2 regions of the Delftia sp. 60 genome follow, and region 1 is predicted to be linked to the other one. Evidence: riboswitches for the same ligand, from Rfam matches in the RefSeq annotation. Region 1 holds a riboswitch; the other holds the start of a gene.

Region 1 (9,335 bases):
GAAGCTGGTGTTGCCACCCGCTGCCACTGCCGCAGTGAAGTTCACGGTGCAAGACAGGATCGCCGTGCCATTGCCCACGAAGGGGAAGGTGTTGGGCGTGCAGGTCGCGCTGGCCACGTTTGCGCCGGTCGGCACACCCGTGATGCTGATGCCTGCCGGCACCAGGTCCTTGATGGTCACGCTGGTGGCAGGACCGAAGGCACTGGCGGCATTCGCTACCGTGAAGGCGTAGTTGAAGGGCGTGCCCACAGCCAAGCTGCCGGGGTTGGCTTTGGTGACCGTCAGCGCAGGAGTACCAGGCGTCACCGGCGTGGAAGGCGTCGATGCGCAATCCGTCGTGCAACCGGCCGTCGGATTGACCGGGCTGATGCCGCCGGACGGATCGTAGGAGGCCGTGTTCGTGCTCGAACCCACCGCCGTCGGAACAGCTGGCAGGTTGAAGCTGGTGTTGCTGCCAGCTGCCACCGGGGTGGTGAAGCTCACCGTGCAAGACAGGATCGCCGTGCCATTGCCCACGAACGGGAAGGTGTTGGGCGTGCAGGTCGCGCTGGCCACGTTTGCGCCGGTCGGCACACCCGTGATGCTGATACCCGCAGGCACCAGGTCCTTGATGGTCACGCTGTTGGCAGGACCGAAGGCACTGGCAGCGTTGGACACGGAGAACGCGTAGTTGAAGGGCGTGCCCACAGTCAGGCTGCCAGGGTTGGCCTTGGTGACACTGAGGTTCACCACGCTCACAAAATGAATTTGTGCGGCGCTTGGCGAATACGCGTTTGCTCCCACGGTGAACGTGCCACCCAGAGTTCCTGCAGGAATGCTGGTGGCGATGCTGTAGGTACCACTTGCTGTGCTGGTGGCAGTGATCGAGCAGATGCCCAGAGTTGCGCCACTTGTTCCAGTGGTGCACGTGGCCGACGCACCTGCCGCGCCACCGTTCAGCTTCACGCCGGCAGCACCGGCAAAGGTGACGACCTCGCCGCCCTTGGGATTGCCACCGGCATCGCGCACATACGCTTCCACCACATCGGTTGCCGTGCCATTTGCCGCCGCGTTGTCGCTCACGACACGCAGGCCCGAATTGCTTGCCGAGGCATTGCCGGCGACAAAGGCCATCGATTGCGGGCTGTTGCCGATGGCAGTTGCACCCACCGTGGCGGCAGCCGAGTAAGTCGATGCGGTCACGCTGGTGAACGACACCGAGCAGGTCGCCGCCGCACCCGCAGTCGTGCAACTGGCGGTGGCAGGCGCCGCTCCGGCAGGCGTCACGCTGAAGTTCACGGCAACGCCGGTGACTGGATTGCCGAACGCATCCTTGGTGACCACGGAAACGACGTCCTGGCCGCCACCGGCTGCCTGGTTGTTCACGTCGACCGACATGGTCGAATTGGCGGGATCGACGGCACCTGCCGTAAAGACATAGGCAGCCGTCGCACCGTACGTATTGCCACCGGAGCTGACGCCGCTGCCGCTCAATGCGCCGCTCGCGATGCTTGCGCCGGAAGTGTAGGAACCCGCGACGGTTGTCTTGGCGGTGACCTGGCAGGTACCGGCCGCATTGGTGGTGCAAGTACCGCTGAAGGTGATGTTTGCGGTGGGAGAGAACGTGACAACGCTTCCGGCCACCGGATTGCCGTTGACATCTCCCACAAACGCTTCAAGCACATCTGTCGCCGAGCCATTGGCCGTGGCCGGACTGCTGACGGTACGTACCCCCGACCTGGCGGGGTCGGCGGCATTGGCCGTGAAGTTGATCACGGCCGGACTGCCGTTTGCCACGCTCTGGGTGGTGGTGCCGTTGTTGTCCGTGGCTGTGAAGCTCGCCGCACCCGCCACGGTGGATGTCACCGTGATGGAGCAGCGCGCTGGATTCGCATTGGCCGCAATCGTGCAGGAAGTTGCCGACGGCGTGCCGGCGCCGGTATGGACAAAGCCGATGGTGTGGGCGACCGTATCGACGGTTGCATTGCCATTGGCGTCCTGCAGTGCAACGGTCACCGTGCCGGTGCTCGTACCGTCGGCCATCACCGAGAGCGGCGTGGCACTGAGCAGATTGCCACTGGCTGTATTGCTGGGCGGCCCGGCAATGAAGTTGACCGATACCGGACTGCCATTGCTCACGGCCGTTCCGTTGTCCGTTGCCGTGAAACTTGCAGTGCCGACCGTGGCCGATTTCACCGTCACGGAGCAGGTGGCCGGATTGGCGTTGGCCGCGATCGTGCACGTGGGTGCGGCCGGCGTGGTCGTGCCCACGCCCGTTTTGGTGAAGACAATCGTGTGCGCCACCGTATCCGTGGCGGGATTACCATTGGCATCGCGCAGGGTCACGCTGATCGAGCTCGTGGCAGTGTTGTCTGCGACAACGCTGAGCGGACTGGCACTGATCAGGTTTCCATTCGCGCCATTGCTGGGCGGCCCGGCCGTGTAGTTCACCACAGCCGTAGCCGTGGCGGCCGAGCCATTGATGGTGAAACCAAAGGTGCCACTGCCGACTGCGGTAGGTGCCGTGACGGTTGCCGTGTAAACCCCTGCGCTGCACGAACCCGCGCCGACCGCAGGCGAGCCCTGTGTTCCGCTGTTCAGCGTGAAGGCCACCGTATTGGCACAGGTCGCAATCGAATTGCCTGACGCATCCTTGAGCTGCGCCGTCAATGTGCTGGTTGCGGTGCCATTGGCAATGATCAAGGTCGGACTCGCAACGATGGTCGAGGCGCTGGTACTTGGCGGACCCGCCGTGTAGCTCACTGAAGCCGTAGCAACTGCGGCAGAGCCGTTGATGGTGAATCCGAAGATCCCGCTGCCGACCGCCGTGGGCGATGTGACGGTGCCCGTATAGATGCCGGCAGTACATGAGGCCGCGCCCACACTCGGCGTTCCCTGCGTTCCGCCGTTCAGGGTGAATGCCACCGTGTTCGTGCAGGTGTTGATCGGATTGCTGCTGGCATCGACCAGTTGCACGCGCAGCACGCTGGTGGAGCTGCCGTTGGCCACGATCGATGTCGGTGTGGCGACTATCGTGGATGCACTCGTGCTCGGCGTTGCGGCCACATAGGAGACCGTTGCGGTGGCAACAGCCGCAGACCCGTTGATGGTGAATCCGAAGGTTCCGCTGCCGACCAGCACCGGCGATGTCACCGTCCCCGTGTACATGCCGGCACTGCAGCCCGTGACGCTGACGGCAGGAACGCCTTGCGTCCCCGCATTGAGGGTGAAGGCCACCGTATCGGTACAGGTGGTGACAAGGTTGCCTAAAGCATCCTTCAACTGCACGGCCAAGGTGCTGGTGGAGACGCCGTTGGCCGCAATCGATGGCGGACTCGCGGCGATTTCAGACCCGCTCGTGCTGGCCGGCAGCCCGGTGAAGCTGTAAGCAACCGGCGAAGGCTGATAGGTCACTGCGCCAGATACCGGACTTCCACCCAATGGAAGATTGGAGAACGTGGCACCAGCGACTGACGACGACAAGGTCACGGGTGTGGTGAATGTTCCGGCGACACTGCTGCTGGCATTGATGGGAGACGCGCACTTTCCGCTGGAGTTGGTCGTGCAGCTGACTGCGGCGGAGCCGCCATTGAACGTGACACCTGCAGGCGGCGCTGCGAAGGTGACGGTGTCACTGCCCCCTGTCCAGGCATTGCCTTGGCCGTCAACAATGTAGACCTCCAGCAAGTCGCTGCTGCCGACAGGTTGATTGTTGGTCGTCGCCAGAACGCCGGATTTCAAGGCACAGGGAAAACCGGTGACGCTTGCCGCCGTTGAAAGCTGCGAGGTCTGGGCTCCACCGGAATTGCTGTCCGTCACTGTGACCCGCACCTGGCCGCTGAGATACGAAGGAACGGTCAGCGTTCCCGAGGCTCCGGCCATGGTTTCGGAGCCCAGATAGACCTGCGCATCGTTGACGCCCGCGCCGGTCGGCGACCAAAAGGCTTCCACCGTATACGGTGCCGGCTCGCTCGCATTGGCATTTGCCGTGATATTGAATGTCCAGGTGCAGGCGGCGGTGTCACTGGCGCCAACGCCAAGGGTGGGGGTCCATCCGGTTTGTCCATTGCCCGTCGTCAGCAAACTGATGCCTGAGTTTGCAGCCACAGGCACGGAAAACAGCGTGTTCTGAGAAATCTTGAAGAAATCACGCGTAGTGATACGAATGGCACTTCTCGACTGGCTTGTCATCTTGTTGTTGCCAATCAATCCTGGTGCCGTACCCGTACCACCGATATTCACCCCGTCCCCGCCGCCAGTGAAGTTGTTATCGGTCACCGTCACTACCTGCGTCGTGCCTGAGGCTGCCGTATTCACCGTTGGTGCCGACACATGCGTTGGCGATGACCCGGTATAGGCGGCGATAGGCAGCGAGAAGGTATTACCCGTCACGGCCAGACCAATTCCATTGGCCAGGCTGATCGTTCCATCAACCGACACCACGGCCCTGGGCGCATTTCCACCAGTCGGGCTCAGTGCGATATTCGAATTTTTGATCGTCAATCCGTTGACGGTCATGTTCGACATGACCTGGAAAAACTGCTCGAGCTGCATTCCCCCGATAGGGTTGGGCAGATTCGTTACCGTGAAATTATCGACAACGATGTTGGAAACCGTGCCTGTACCGTTGCTTGCGGCAACGGAAATGGCCGAGCCCTTGTTATTGCCGTAATTTCCATTCCATATCGCGGAGTTGATTGTGCTATTGGCAAAGAATACGTTTTGTGCGCCTTGATGAATCTCCGCGTACAGCTCGCAGTTGAACGGCGTCCCCTCTCCCGCAGGGGTTGGCGCCACATTCACCAGACCGACGCGATCAATGATGACATTGTTTGCTGAGGAGCCAACGACGAATACCGCTTCGCCACAGGTCATGTTGGGCGAATTGGTGAGAGTGATATTCTTCCCACCAAGATAAAAGGTTTCCCAGGCGGAGTCCGCCCAGTTCTGGACTTGTATGACTCCCCCGAAATCGATGGTCAATGAGCCCGTGCCGGCTGGCACGGTGCCTTTGATCCAGTACCAGGCGCCACCGGCACCAGTGGTGGTGCCCGTATCGCCGCCGCTGATCATCTGGGTTTGACCACAGGCATTGGTGGCTCCCGTCACGGCGCCGGACTGGGCTCCGCTGACGAATGTGTTGGCACAGCGCACGTAAACCGTCTGATTGTCGATATACGGATGGAGGTTTCCGGCCGCATCCTTGGATGTCCCGCTCTGTATGGTTCGTACCGACGTAGTCAGTGTCGGCGCAAAGACGATGGAAACATCGGCACTCGGATCCAGCGTTTGCAGCGTGTAGTTGGCTGCCTGAATGGCCGCTCGCAGCGTACATGCGCCAGCAAAGGTACCCCCCAGCGTGCTGACACAGGTGGTTGGTGTCGTTGCATTGGCATTTGGAGCGTCGCTGTTGTCGGTGACCGTGAAAACGATGGTCGCCGCGAGTGCCGTGGATGAAATACCGGCGCACGAAAGCAGCAGCAACGAGAACAAGTACCTCGCTGCACGCCATTTTCGTAAAAACACCGAACCAGGCAGGCGATCAAGAACGCGCATGATATTCCCCATTTTTTCAAGGAAATCAGACAGGAAAATATTTTCCCCAATGGCAATGGCCATCAGTTGTACCCAGCGCATTTGCATCGCCGCACCTCGGATAGTTCTATTTGAGTCAAGAACTCACAACTCACCTTGCAACCGGTGACATTGGAAGTAACAGGGTTTCGCGCAGATCCTGCGCGTCAATCAAAAAAGGTGGATTTCCATCAGCGCTTGCGCACTGCTCCATTGCCCATTGAGCCGGGCACAACTTCAGCCGGGTTTGCGATGCAAATCATTTTTTTCCTCCCTCAACGAACCATATTCACCGTGCTTGTATTTTTTCCAGTGGCGGGCCAGTTTCCATAGACCTTCACCTGTGCAACGGTAAGTCGCCTATCCGACAGATATACAACTCATGGTTAACCCATGCAGGTCCAATCGACCAGAACATGCACTGACAAACCACTGCACACATCGATAGGCTAAATCATGTTTTTTTCTATTTCAATAGTTTTTTTACATGGAATCGGAGACTCGTGCCAGCGCTACGAGGGAGGCGCTTGAGCGATCTAGGGAATACCCTGAATCAGCCACACCACATACAGGTAGTAACTGGTGGTATCCCCAGTACGACTGGAACCGGCTGCGCAAGCCACATAGAATCGCCCCTGCAGGAGAGCAGGCGGGCACCACGGTGCCGAGCCTCACCGAAGGCGCAAACTCCCATACACGCTCAGGTTCCGTACTGCAAACACAACATGCCGTCTGGAGAGCCGCCGCACGCAATATGCGGCGCACCGAAGGAGCAAGCCCCGTTCCCATGGACGGCGGTGAATCTCTCAGGTACCAAGGACAGGGGGAGCGGCAGCTGCGTCACGACGGACGCCGGCTGCTTGCTATTGAATCCATAGCTACCAGCTTCCGCGGGACCGGCACATGCCTTTGAAAGGGCATTGTCATGCGCGTTATCGTTCTCGGAGCCGGCCTGATCGGCACCGCCTCGGCCTACTATCTGCAATCTCTCGGTCATGAAGTGACCGTCATCGACCGTCAGGCTGCGCCCGGCGCCGAAACCAGCTTTGCCAACGGCGGGCAGATCTCGGTCAGCCATGCCGAACCCTGGGCCAACCCCGGCGCACCGCTGAAGTTGCTGGGCTGGCTGGGCCGGCAGGACGCCCCCCTGCTGTTCCGCCTGCGCGCCGACATGCGCCAGTGGCTCTGGGGCCTGTCCTTCCTGCGCAACTGCACGCCCGCGCGCACGCGCCACAACATCCAGCAGATCGTTCGCCTGGGCACCTACAGCCGAGAGGCTCTGCAGCAGCTGCGGTCGGACACCGGCATCCAGTACGAGCAGCGCATGCAGGGCATCCTGCACTTCTACACGAACGCCCGCGAGTTCGAGGGCGCGCTCAAGCCCACCGAGCAGATGCAGGCCCTGGGCTGCGACCGCCGCCTGATCGACGCCGACGAAGCCGTGCGCCTGGAGCCGGCCCTGGCCCATGTGCGCGGGCAGATAGCGGGCGCCACCTATACGGCCGAGGATGAATCGGGCGACGCCAACCTCTTCACGCGCGAGCTGGCACGCATTGCCACCACCACGGGCGTGCAGTTCCGCCACGGCCACCACGTCATGGCGCTGCGCACCACGGGTGCGGGCGCAAGCCGCCATATCGACCATGTGGAGGTGACCAATGCCGATGGCCGCTACGAACGCATCCAGGGCGACGCCTATGTGCTGGCCATGGGCTCGTTCAGCCCGCTGCTGGCCCAGCCGCTGGGGCTGCACCTGCCCATCTACCCGGCCAAGGGCTACTCTGTGACCCTGCCGGTGCTGGACCCCACCAAGGCCTACCAGGTCAGCCTCACGGACGATGAGTTCAAGCTGGTGTTCTCGCGCTACACCGGCGCGCAGGGCGACCGCCTGCGCATTGCCGGCACGGCCGAGTTCAACGGCTACGACCGCAACCTGGACCCCGTGCGCTGCGAGGCCATCGTGCGGCGCGTGCAGCAGCTGTTCCCTGGCGCCGGCGATACCGGGCGCGCCCAGTTCTGGAGCGGCCTGCGCCCCGCCACGCCCAGCAATGTGCCGCTGATCGGACGCTCGCCCATCGCCAACCTGTTCCTGAACACCGGCCACGGCACGCTGGGCTGGACCCATGCCTGCGGCTCCGGCATGGCGCTGGCCGACCTGGTCAGCGGCAGGCAGCCGGCCGTGGATTTCGATTTTCTGGGAGCCGCAGCCATGGACCCGGATCGCAGCGCAGGCACGGTGCGCCCGCGCGCGGTCTGAGGTGCAGACGGTGTGTACCGTGTGTACGGCGTGTACGGCGTGTACGGCGCCTAGGCAGTGAACACCGTCAACACCCCGGCGAAGCGGTGCAGGCGGGCGTCCATGATCTCGGCTTCGGCGACGAAGCCGATCAATGGCACATCGCCCAGTGCGTGGCGCAGGGTGCGCAGTTCGGCATCGGGGCCGCCGAACAGGCCGCCGCCGCGGCCCCGGCAACTGATGTAGATGGCGCCACGGATGCGGGGCTGTGCCTCGCCTTCGGGCGCCGCCTCCTCGGGCTCCGCCGCATCGCGCAGCGCGGCGCCCAGTTGCAGCAGTTCCTGGCGCGCGACCTGGGCCTGGCGGCGGCAGAAGATCACCGAATGCCCGGCCTCCACGGCCGATGACAGGGCCACGCCCTGGCGCAGCGGGTCCAGCCCGACCAGGGTCAGCACCTGGGCCTCTTCGGTGAGCACGCCGTGGGCCATGCCCCGGCCCGGCGGCGCAATGGCCGCCAGCGTGCTGCGCACCGTGGTCAGCGCGGGCTGCCAGTCGCTGCCTTCCAGCTCCACGCCCAGTAGTTGCAGCAGGCGCTGCAAGGCCGGATCGCCATTGAGCCCGGTGACCAGGGCGCCGCGCGCCTCGGTGATCTCCAGGCCCTCGCCCAGCGGCACGCAGCCCTGGGCCATGCCCGTGATGCAGGGCACGCCCGCACCGAAGGCCACGCCCGAGAAGCCTCCGCTGAAAATGCCGCGCGCATCCGCATGCTGCGCATGCAGGTCCTCGGTGCGGCAGGCGATCTGCACGCCCTCCACGCCATCGTCCCCGTCATCGCCCACGCCGCCGAACAGCAGGCCGGACTCGGTGCGCTCGGACAGCTCGTACAGCAACTCGGCCAGCTCGGGCTGGCCGCCTCCGGCATGGACCAGGGCCGAATGGGCCGTGAACCCGGCCTCGCCGCCCGGCGCATGCAAGGGCGCCAGGCCCGAATACAGGCGGTAGTGCGCGGCCGGCACATCGAGCAGCATCACCGCGAGCGCGGAGCCGGACAGGTATTCATGGGACATGGCCAGCACGCCACCGGCCGAGCAGCCAGCCCAGTCCGCCACATGGGGCAAGGCCCTGGCCAGATGCTGCAGCAGCGGCCTTGCATGGGCGGCATGCGCGTGGGACAGGTACACCAGGCCCAGTCTGGGCCGCTGCACATGGCCCGGATCGGCCATCTGCGAGCGCAGTTGCAGCAGCACCGCATCGGCCGCGGCGCGCCAGTCGGAATGGCTGGCATGGCCTACAGGAAACAACGACATTCCAACCTTCTTTCTAGCCCTGCCAGCGCCCGGCTTGCGGAGGGCTCTAGACCATCCATGGGTGCCGCCGTCCCGCTCAGCGCGGTGGCCGGCTCTTGGCCGGCGCCTTGCCTGCGGCCGGTGCCTTGGCTGTTGTCTTTGCCGCCGTCTTCCTGGCCGCTGCCTTGGCTGGCGCTTTCGGTGGGGCTTTGGCTGGCGCTTTCGCAGGCGCCTTGGCGGCTCCGGCCGGGGCCTTGGCC
Region 2 (9,335 bases), 3.9 Mb from region 1:
TCGAAGCCTTCTCAGTCCACCACCCGCAGCAACTGCTTCTGTATCTTCCCGCTGGCCGTCTTGGGCAGGGCCTGGCGGAAGTGGTAGCGGCGCGGGCGCTTGTAGGCAGCCAGGCGGTCGCCGTGGACCAGGAAGGCGTCCAGCGCCTCGGCCGTGGGCGTGGCACCAGGCTTGGCGACCACGTGGGCGGCGACGATCTGGCCCCAGCGCTCGTCGGCCTCGCCGATGACGGCGACTTCGAGCACGTCGGCATGCTCGACCAGCGCGTCTTCCACTTCGCGCGGATAGACGTTCTCGGCACCCGAATTGATCATGTAGTCGATGCGGTCGCGGATCCAGAGGTAGCCGTCGTCGTCGATGTGGCCCAGGTCGCCCGTGTGGTACCAGCCGTGCGCCAGGGCGCGGGTGTTGGCGTCGGAGCGGTTGAGGTAGCCGGCCATCATGCAGGGGCCGCGCACCAGGATTTCGCCCACCTCGCCTGGCAGGCAGGCCTCGGCCGGATCGGTGGGGGCGTTGTCTTCGCGCAGGCGGGCCACGATGAGGTCATGGCCCATGGAGGGCAGTCCCGCCGAGCCCGCGTGCGAGAGTTGCTCGCGCGGCAGGAGGATGGACATGCAGGGCCCCATCTCGGTGGTGCCGTAGACCTGGACCAGGTCGCTGCCGACCTTGCGCGTCCATTCGCGGATCAGGTGCGGCGCCATGGAGGCGCCGCCGTACTCCACCAGCCGCAGCGCGGGCGCCTGCTCAGGCGAGGCAATGGGGTCGGCCAGCAGCATGGTGACCATGGTGGGCGCCGCGAAGAAGAAGCTCACGCGCTCTTCGCGGATCAGGCGCCAGGCCTCGGTCACGTCAAAGCGGCGCAGCAGCACCTGGGTGGCACCGGCCTGCAGGCGCGGCAAAAAGCTGGTGTGCAGCTCGGCCGTGTGGTTGAGCGGCGCCATGGCCAGGCCCACGTCGTCGCGCGTGAACTGCATGGTCTGGTGCATGAGGGCGTTGTGCGCCAGCTTGCTGCGGTGCGTATGCAGCACGCCCTTGGGCCGGCCCGTGGTGCCGCTGGTGTACATGAGGATGCAGGGGTCGCTCTCGCGCACATGGGCATGGGGCGGCGCGCTGCTGCGGCCCCTGGCCAGGGCGGACAGGCGCTGCGTGGCCCAGATCGGCAGCGGGTCGGCCGGGGCATCGTCGGCAAAGATCCAGTGCTCGGTGCCTGCGCCAGTGCCACCCCCGCCTTCGGCCTTGAGCAGGGCCTGGGCGCGTGCGGCCACCTCGCCGCCCTCGTGCTCGAACACCAGGGCGCGCGCTGCGCCGTCCTTGAGGATGAAGGCCAGCTCCTGCGCCGCCAGCCGGTAGTTGATGGGGTTGAAGATGGCGCCCAGGCGCGCGGCCGCCAGCATGGTGAAGACAAAGGCCGGCGTGTTGTAGAGAAAGGCCGCGACCACGTCGCCATGGCCTATGCCCAGCTCGGCCAGGCCGTGGGCGTGGCGGTTGACTTCGGCATCGAGCTGGGCGTAGGTCCAGGCGCGGCGCTCGCCGCCCTCCCAAGCGACCAGGGCTTCCTTGTTCGGCAGGTAACGTGCCGGCCAGGCCAATGTGTCTCCCAGCGTCTGCTGCATGTGCGCTTCTTCCTTCTCGCTCACGAGATTTCATATATCGATGCATCTCAATGTAGGAGATTTTTTAGACAGTTATGCGATTTGCAAATGCATCCATGCAGGCAAGCGCATGGAGTTGCGGCCGGCCCGCGGAAATCCCGAAGCCGCGCGGACGCTGGCCGCAGCTAGAATGCGCCGGTCAGGAGAGAGTGCCCGCCCGGCCGCAATGGTCACAGGCAGCGGCACCGCCGAAGGCGCAGGGTTCGTCCCGAACGCTCAGGCAAAAGGACTGGCACCGCCTGCCGCCACGGCCGCAGGCGTTCCTAGCTGGAGAGAGATGCAGGGCACGGCGGTGTGCCCCATCCACCGAAGGAGCAAGCCCCACGCATGGAAGGTGCGGGTGAATCTCTCAGGTAAAGCGGACAGCAGGGCAGGACATCCCGGGATTCCGGGATGGCGTTGTGCCTTGCCCCTTGCCGAAAAGAGAGTCCCTCCTTGACCGCTGCCTCCACCACCGATCTGCTCAAGACCCCGCTGTTCGACCTGCACCAGGAACTGGGCGCGCGCATGGTGCCGTTTGCCGGCTACTCCATGCCCGTGCAATACCCGCAGGGGCTGATGGCCGAGCACCTGCACACCCGCGAGGCGGCAGGCCTGTTCGATGTCTCGCACATGGGCCAGATCAGCCTGCGCGGCCCGGATGCCGGCGCGGCGCTGGAATCGCTGCTGCCCATGGACGTGCTGGGCCTGGGCGAACACCGCCAGCGCTACGGCCTGCTGCTCAACGACGCGGGCGGCATTCTGGACGACCTGATGTTCGTTCGCCGCGAGGAAGACCTGTTCCTGATCGTCAACGGCGCCTGCAAGCACGAAGACCTGGCGCACATAGAAGCCCGCATCGGCCAGCGCTGTGAAATCGAGCCCCAGTTCGACCGGGGCCTGCTGGCGCTGCAGGGCCCGCAGGCAGCAGCCGCCATGGAGCGCCTGCTGCCCGACACGGCCGGGCTGGTGTTCATGACGGGCGGCTACTTCGACTGGGAAGGCGCCGAGCTGTACATCACGCGCAGCGGCTATACCGGCGAGGACGGCTTCGAGATCTCCTTGCCCGCCAGCCACGCCGAAGCCTTTGCCCGTGCCCTGCTGGCCCAGCCCGAAGTCAGGCCCGTGGGCCTGGGCGCGCGCAATTCGCTGCGCCTGGAAGCCGGCCTGTGCCTGTACGGCAACGATCTGGACACGACCACCACCCCGGCCGAGGCCGCCCTGAACTGGGCCGTGCAGAAGGTCCGCCGCATTGGTGGCGAGCGCGAAGGCGGCTTTCCCGGCGCGGCCACCGTGCTGGCCCAGCTGCAGTCGCCCGAGCTGCTCACGCGCAAGCGCGTGGGCCTGGTGGCCCTGGAGCGCGTACCCGTGCGCGAAGGCACGGAGCTGCTGGATGCCAGCGGCCGCAAGGTCGGCCAGGTCACCAGCGGCCTGCTGTCGCCCACGCTGAACCAGCCCGTGGCACTGGCCTATGTGGAGCCGGGCAGCGCCGCCATCGGCACCACGCTGCAGGCCATGGTGCGCGGCAAGGCCGTGCCCATGCAGGTGCAGGCCACGCCCTTCTTGGCGCCCCGCTATCACCGCGGTTGAGGACAGCCTGCGCGCTTGGCGTGGATCGAGTTCGGCGGATTCGTTTTTCCTGCCATCGCATGCCGCTACAGTGCGCACTGACCTTTCTCAAACCGCCTTTCACAGGTTTCTTTTTCAGTTTCTATCGGAGCAAGCCATGAGCATCCAGTATTCCAAGGACCACGAATGGATCAACGCCGCCAACCCTGACGCGGCCATCGTCGGCATCACCCTCCACGCGCAGGATGCGCTGGGCGACGTGGTGTTCGTCGATCTGCCCGCCGTGGGCACCAGCTTCAACCAGGGCGATGTGGCCGGCGTGGTCGAGTCCGTCAAGGCCGCCGCCGATGTCTACATGCCCGTCAGCGGCGAGATCGTCGAAGTCAACGAAGCCCTGCGCGACGACCCCTCCCTGGCCAACAGCGACCCGCTGGGCGAAGGCTGGTTCTTCAAGGTCAAGCTCAGCGACGCAGGCCAGCTGGCCGCGCTGCTCGACGAAGCCGCCTACACGGCCTTCGCACAGAGCAACTGACGCCACTTTCCGGCCAGGACGGGCGCCAGGGCCCGCCCTGGCGCTTTTCAGCTTTTGAGACAGGTCCCTCCATGCTGATGTCCTCCACCCAGCCCCTTGCCGCCCTCGAGAACGCCACCGAATTCGTGGCCCGCCATATCGGCATTGCGCCCGAAGACGAGGCCCACATGCTCAGCGCCATTGGCGCGGCATCGCGCGATGCGCTGATCGACGCCATCGTCCCGCCCTCCATCCGGCGCCACCAGCCCATGGCGCTGCCGCCAGCGGCCACCGAGGCACAGGCGCTGGCCGAGCTCAAGGCGCTGGCAGGCCGCAACCAGCTGCTCAAAAGCTTCATCGGCCAGGGCTACTACGGCACGCACACGCCCGGCGTCATCCTGCGCAACATTCTGGAGAACCCCGCCTGGTACACGGCCTACACGCCCTACCAGGCCGAGATCTCGCAAGGCCGCATGGAGGCCCTGGTCAACTTCCAGACCATGGTCTGCGACCTGACGGCCATGCCGATTGCCAACGCCTCCATGCTGGACGAGGCCACGGCGGCCGCCGAGGCCATGACGCTGGCCAAGCGCTCCGTCAAGAACAAGAGCAACCGTTTCGTGGTGGCCGGCGATGCCCACCCGCAGACCATCGAAGTCATCCAGACGCGCGCCGCGCCGCTGGGCATCGAGGTGCTGCTGGCCAACTCGCTGGAAGAATGGAACCAGCTGATGGAGGGCGACTACTTCGCCGTGCTGGCCCAGTACCCCGCCACAAGCGGCCGCATCGACGATCTGCGCGCCGACGTGGACAAGGCCCATTGCAAGCAGGCCGCCTTCATCGTGGCCACCGACCTGCTGGCGCTGACCCTGATCACGCCGCCCGGCGAATGGGGTGCCGACATCGTGGTGGGCACCACCCAGCGCTTTGGCATGCCCATGGGCGCGGGCGGCCCGCACGCTGCCTTCATGGCCTGCCGCGACGAGTTCAAGCGCTCCCTGCCCGGCCGCCTGGTCGGCGTGAGCGTGGACGTGCATGGCAAGCCCGCCTACCGCCTGGCACTGCAGACGCGCGAGCAACACATCCGCCGCGAAAAGGCCACCTCCAACATCTGCACGGCCCAGGTGCTGCCCGCCGTCGTGGCCAGCATGTACGCCGTTTACCACGGTCCCGAGGGCCTGGAGCGCATCGCCCGCCGCGTGGCCTCGTACACGGCCATCCTGGCGCGCGGCCTGGCCGAGCTGGGCGCGCCGCTGCGCGAGGTGCCCAGCTTCGACACGCTGAGCCTGCACACGGGTGCGGCCACCCAGGCCATCGTGGAGCGTGCCGTGTCCCTGGGCGCCAACCTGCGCGTGTATTTCAAGGAATACCTGTGCATCTCGCTGGACGAGACCACCACGCGCGCCGATGTCGAGCTGCTGTGGAAGATCTTCGCCCGGGACGGCCAGGCCCTGCCCAGCTTCGCCGCCTTCGAAAAGGGCGTGGAGCCGCTGATCCCTGACGGCCTGCGCCGCAGCAGCGATTTCCTCACGCACCCGGTGTTCAACACCCACCGCTCCGAGACCGCCATGCTGCGCTACATCCGCCAGCTGTCGGACAAGGACCTGGCGCTGGACCGCAGCATGATCCCGCTGGGCTCCTGCACCATGAAGCTCAACGCCACCAGCGAGATGATTCCCATCACCTGGCCCGAGTTCGCCCAGGTGCACCCCTTTGCCCCGGCCGACCAGCAGCAAGGCTATGCGGAACTGGACAAGCAGCTGCGCGACTGGCTGTGCCAGGCCACGGGCTACGCCGGCATCAGCCTGCAGCCCAATGCCGGCAGCCAGGGCGAGTACGCGGGCCTGCTGGCCATCAAGGGCTGGCATGCGAGCCGGGGCCAGTCGCACCGCAACGTCTGCCTGATTCCCAGCAGCGCCCACGGCACCAACCCCGCCAGCGCGCAGATGGTGGGCATGCAGGTGGTGGTCACCGCCTGCGATGCCAACGGCAACGTCGACATGGCGGACCTGGCGGCCAAGTGCGAGCAGCACAGTGCCAACCTGGCCTGCATCATGATCACCTACCCCAGCACGCACGGCGTGTTCGAGACCCAGGTCAAGGAGCTGTGCAAGCTGGTGCATGACCACGGCGGGCGCGTCTACGTGGACGGCGCCAACATGAACGCCCTGGTGGGCCTGGCCGCGCCGGGCAGCTTCGGCGGCGATGTCAGCCATCTGAACCTGCACAAGACCTTCTGCATTCCGCACGGCGGCGGCGGCCCAGGCGTGGGCCCCGTCTGCGTGGTCGAGGACCTCGTTCCGTTCCTGCCCGGCCATGCCACGGCGGGCCTTGCGGGCGGCACGGGTGCGATCAGTGCCGCACCGCTGGGCAATGCGGCCGTGCTGCCCATCAGCTGGATGTACATCCGCATGATGGGCGCCCAGGGCCTGACCCTGGCCACCGAGACCGCCATCCTCAGCGCCAACTACATCAGCGCCCGGCTGCGCGACCACTACCCGACGCTGTACGCGGGCGAGCACGGCCATGTGGCGCACGAGTGCATCCTGGACCTGCGCCAGTTCAAGGAAAGCACGGGCGTCATGGCCGAGGACGTGGCCAAGCGCCTGATCGACTACGGCTTCCATGCGCCCACGCTGTCCTTCCCCGTGCCCAACACGCTGATGGTGGAGCCCACCGAAAGCGAAAGCCTGTACGAGCTGGACCGCTTCGTGGACGCGATGATCGCCATCCGCGAGGAAATCCGCGCCATCGAGCAGGGCCGCCTGCCCCAGGACGACAACCCGCTCAAGAACGCGCCGCACACGGCCGAGACGCTGCTGGCCTCGGAATGGGCCCACCCCTACAGCCGCGAGGCCGCTGCCTACCCGGTGGCCGCCCTGCGCCAGTCCAAGTACTGGTGCCCGGTGGGCCGCGTGGACAACGTCTACGGCGACCGCAACCTGTACTGCAGCTGCATCCCCGTGGACGCTTACCTGAGCTGAAGCACCTGCCACCGAAAGGGGCGCTTGTGGCGCCCCGCCTGGCGCGCGTACACTGCGGCCCTGCCCGCGCCGGGCTCCGGTAATCTGCCGGACGCCGGGCGCGGGCCACCAGGATTTGTGCGGCATGTGCCGCTTTCCCCAGCGCCAGCCCGCGATGAGCAGCCCAGACCATTCCGATCCGCCTCGCGACGACGAGCACCTGCCCCTGCATGCGCTGCTGGCGCCCGGCGCCGACCTGCCCCCCGTCGAACGCTTCCCCCTCTTCCAGCCCGAAGACGACCCGCTGCAGGCCCTGGTGGCCGAGCTGCGCAACTACCAGCGCGAACTGGAAATCCAGAACCGCGTGCTGGACTACAGCCAGGCCGTGGCCGAAAGCGCCTCCGAGCGCTTCGAGGCCCTGTTCGCCAGCATTCCCCTGCCCCTGCTGGTGGTGGACGAGCACGACATGGTGGTGCAGGCCAACGCCATGGCGCACAGCGCCTTCCAGCCCTCCGAGCATGACCGGCTGCTGGTCAATTTCGCGCCCTTCGTGCACCCGGACGACGCCGAGCGCGTGCGCGAGACCTTCTCCGCCGCACGCGAGCTGGGCCGCACCGAGGCCCACGAGGTCTGCTTCGAGATCACCGAGCAGCACCAGCTGCGCGCCGACCTGCACGTGGCCTGCATCGCCATCCCCCAGCAAAGCGGCCCGCCCATTGCCCAGTACCTGTGCGCCGTGGTGGACCAGGGCCCGCTGCTGGCCGAGCGCCTGGCGCTGCAGCAGCGCAACCACCAGCTGTTCCTGAGCGAGCGGCGGCTGGAATCGGTCATCAACTCGGCGCTGGACGCCATCATCTGCCTGGACTCGGACCAGCGCATCACCGTCTTCAATCCCACGGCAGCCGCCCTGTTCCTGTGCCCGCCGCACGACGCGCTGGGCAGCCCGCTGGAGCGTTTCCTGCCCGATGCGGCACAGGCCCTGTCCTTTGCACCGCTGACCACGCAGGCCGTGCTGGGCGAGATGACGGCGCGCACGGCCAGCGGCCGCGAGATTCCGGTCGAGGTCAGTGTCTCCTTCGAGCACCACAGCGGCGGCGAGACCACCACCGTGTTCGCGCGCGACCTCACCAGCCGCAAGAAGGCCGAGGCCCAGCGCAACGAACTGGAAGACCAGCTGCGCGAATCGCACAAGATGCAGGCCCTGGGCACCATGGCCGGAGGCATTGCGCACGACTTCAACAACATCGTGGGCGCCATCCTGGGCAACGTGGAGCTGGCCAAGGCCGACTGCGGCGGCAATGCCGCGGCCATCGAAAGCCTGCAGGAGATCGAAAAGGCCGGCCGCCGCGCGCGCGACCTGGTGCGCCAGATCCTGACCTTCAGCCGCAACGAGCCGCCACAGCGCAAGCCCGTGCAGGCGCGCGAAGTCATGGGCGACACGGCGCGGCTGCTGCGCGTGACCCTGCCGCCCGCCGTGGAGCTGCAGGTGCATGTGCCGCCGCAGCTGCCCCCCATGCTGGCCGACGCCATGCAGGTGGAGCAGGCCCTGTTCAACCTGTGCACCAACGCCATGCACGCCCTGGGTGAGCGGCGCGGCCTGATCCAGATGGACGCCGACCTGGTGCGCCCCGACCAGCGCCTGTGCGAGCGCCTGGGCCTGCCGCCCGTCAGCTACGTGGCGCTGTCGGTGCAGGACAACGGCCCCGGCATGGATGCGCGCACGCTGCAGCGCATCTTCGAGCCCTTCTTCACCACCAAGCCCGTGGGCCAGGGAACGGGCCTGGGCCTGCCCGTGGTGCACGGCGTCATGCGCAACCACGGCGGCGCCGTGGACGTGTACAGCATTCCAGGGCAAGGCAGCCGCTTCACGCTGTACTTTCCCCCGGCCGACGCCCTGGCGCCCGCCGAGCACGCACCACCCCAGGCGCCCGCAGCCGAAACGCCGCCCAGCCTGCCGGAGCCGCTGGCAGCCGCAGAAACCCCGACCGGCCCGCAGTTCGCCCTGCTGCCCGACCCGCAGGCCGCACAGCAGCATGTGATGTACGTGGACGACGACCAGGCCCTGGTCTTCCTCGTGCAGCGCCTGCTGCGCCGTCGTGGCTACCAGGTCAGCGGCTTCACCGATCCGCACGAGGCCACCGAGGCGCTGCGCGCCGCCCCCCAGGACTACGACCTGCTGGTCACCGACTACAACATGCCCGGCTACAGCGGCATCGACCTGGTGTACGAGGCGCTGTCCATCCAGCCCCTGCTGCCCATCGCCCTGGCCTCGGGCTACATCACCGCCGAGATCGAGCAGGCCGCCATGGCCGCTGGCGCCAGGGCCCTGGTGCACAAGCCCAATGACGTGGAGGAGCTGTGCGCCACCGTGCACAGGCTCCTCAATGAACGGTGAGCGGCTTGAACACTGAAACGCCGCAGGAGTGCATCGGTGCTGGTACTGCTGCCGATGCCGATGCAGATGCAGATACCAATGCAGGTGTCTCCTGCCTGTACGAGGACGCCGAGCTGCTGGTGCTGGACAAGCCCTCCGGCCTGCTGTGCGTGCCCGGGCGCGGTCCCGACAAGCAGGACTGCCTGAGCGGCCGCGCCTTGCAGCGCTGGCCCGATGCGCTGGTCGTGCACCGGCTGGACCAGGCCACCTCGGGCCTGGTGGTCATG

The links. A riboswitch is a leader RNA that binds a small molecule or an ion and turns the genes downstream of it on or off. The one in region 1 is predicted to bind glycine.
Region 2: it holds a riboswitch for glycine, as region 1 does, so the genes downstream of both, gcvT (glycine cleavage system aminomethyltransferase GcvT) here and CLV01_RS02730 (D-amino acid dehydrogenase) in region 1, are expected to answer to the same signal.

Annotation. Positions count from the first base shown of each region.
Region 1 covers NZ_PEFD01000001.1:590,624-599,958, reverse strand. The annotation lists gene CLV01_RS02735 (invasin domain 3-containing protein) at 1-5,622, opposite strand, end outside; glycine riboswitch at 6,276-6,386, shown strand; gene CLV01_RS02730 (D-amino acid dehydrogenase) at 6,479-7,810, shown strand; gene CLV01_RS02725 (FIST signal transduction protein) at 7,861-9,096, opposite strand; gene CLV01_RS02720 (PhaM family polyhydroxyalkanoate granule multifunctional regulatory protein) at 9,173-9,335, opposite strand, start outside.
Region 2 covers NZ_PEFD01000001.1:4,445,810-4,455,144, forward strand. The annotation lists gene CLV01_RS20180 (fatty acid--CoA ligase) at 12-1,613, opposite strand; glycine riboswitch at 1,783-1,894, shown strand; glycine riboswitch at 1,910-2,028, shown strand; gene gcvT (glycine cleavage system aminomethyltransferase GcvT) at 2,088-3,221, shown strand; gene gcvH (glycine cleavage system protein GcvH) at 3,358-3,732, shown strand; gene gcvP (aminomethyl-transferring glycine dehydrogenase) at 3,804-6,695, shown strand; gene CLV01_RS20200 (PAS domain-containing hybrid sensor histidine kinase/response regulator) at 6,850-9,069, shown strand; gene CLV01_RS20205 (RluA family pseudouridine synthase) at 9,102-9,335, shown strand, end outside.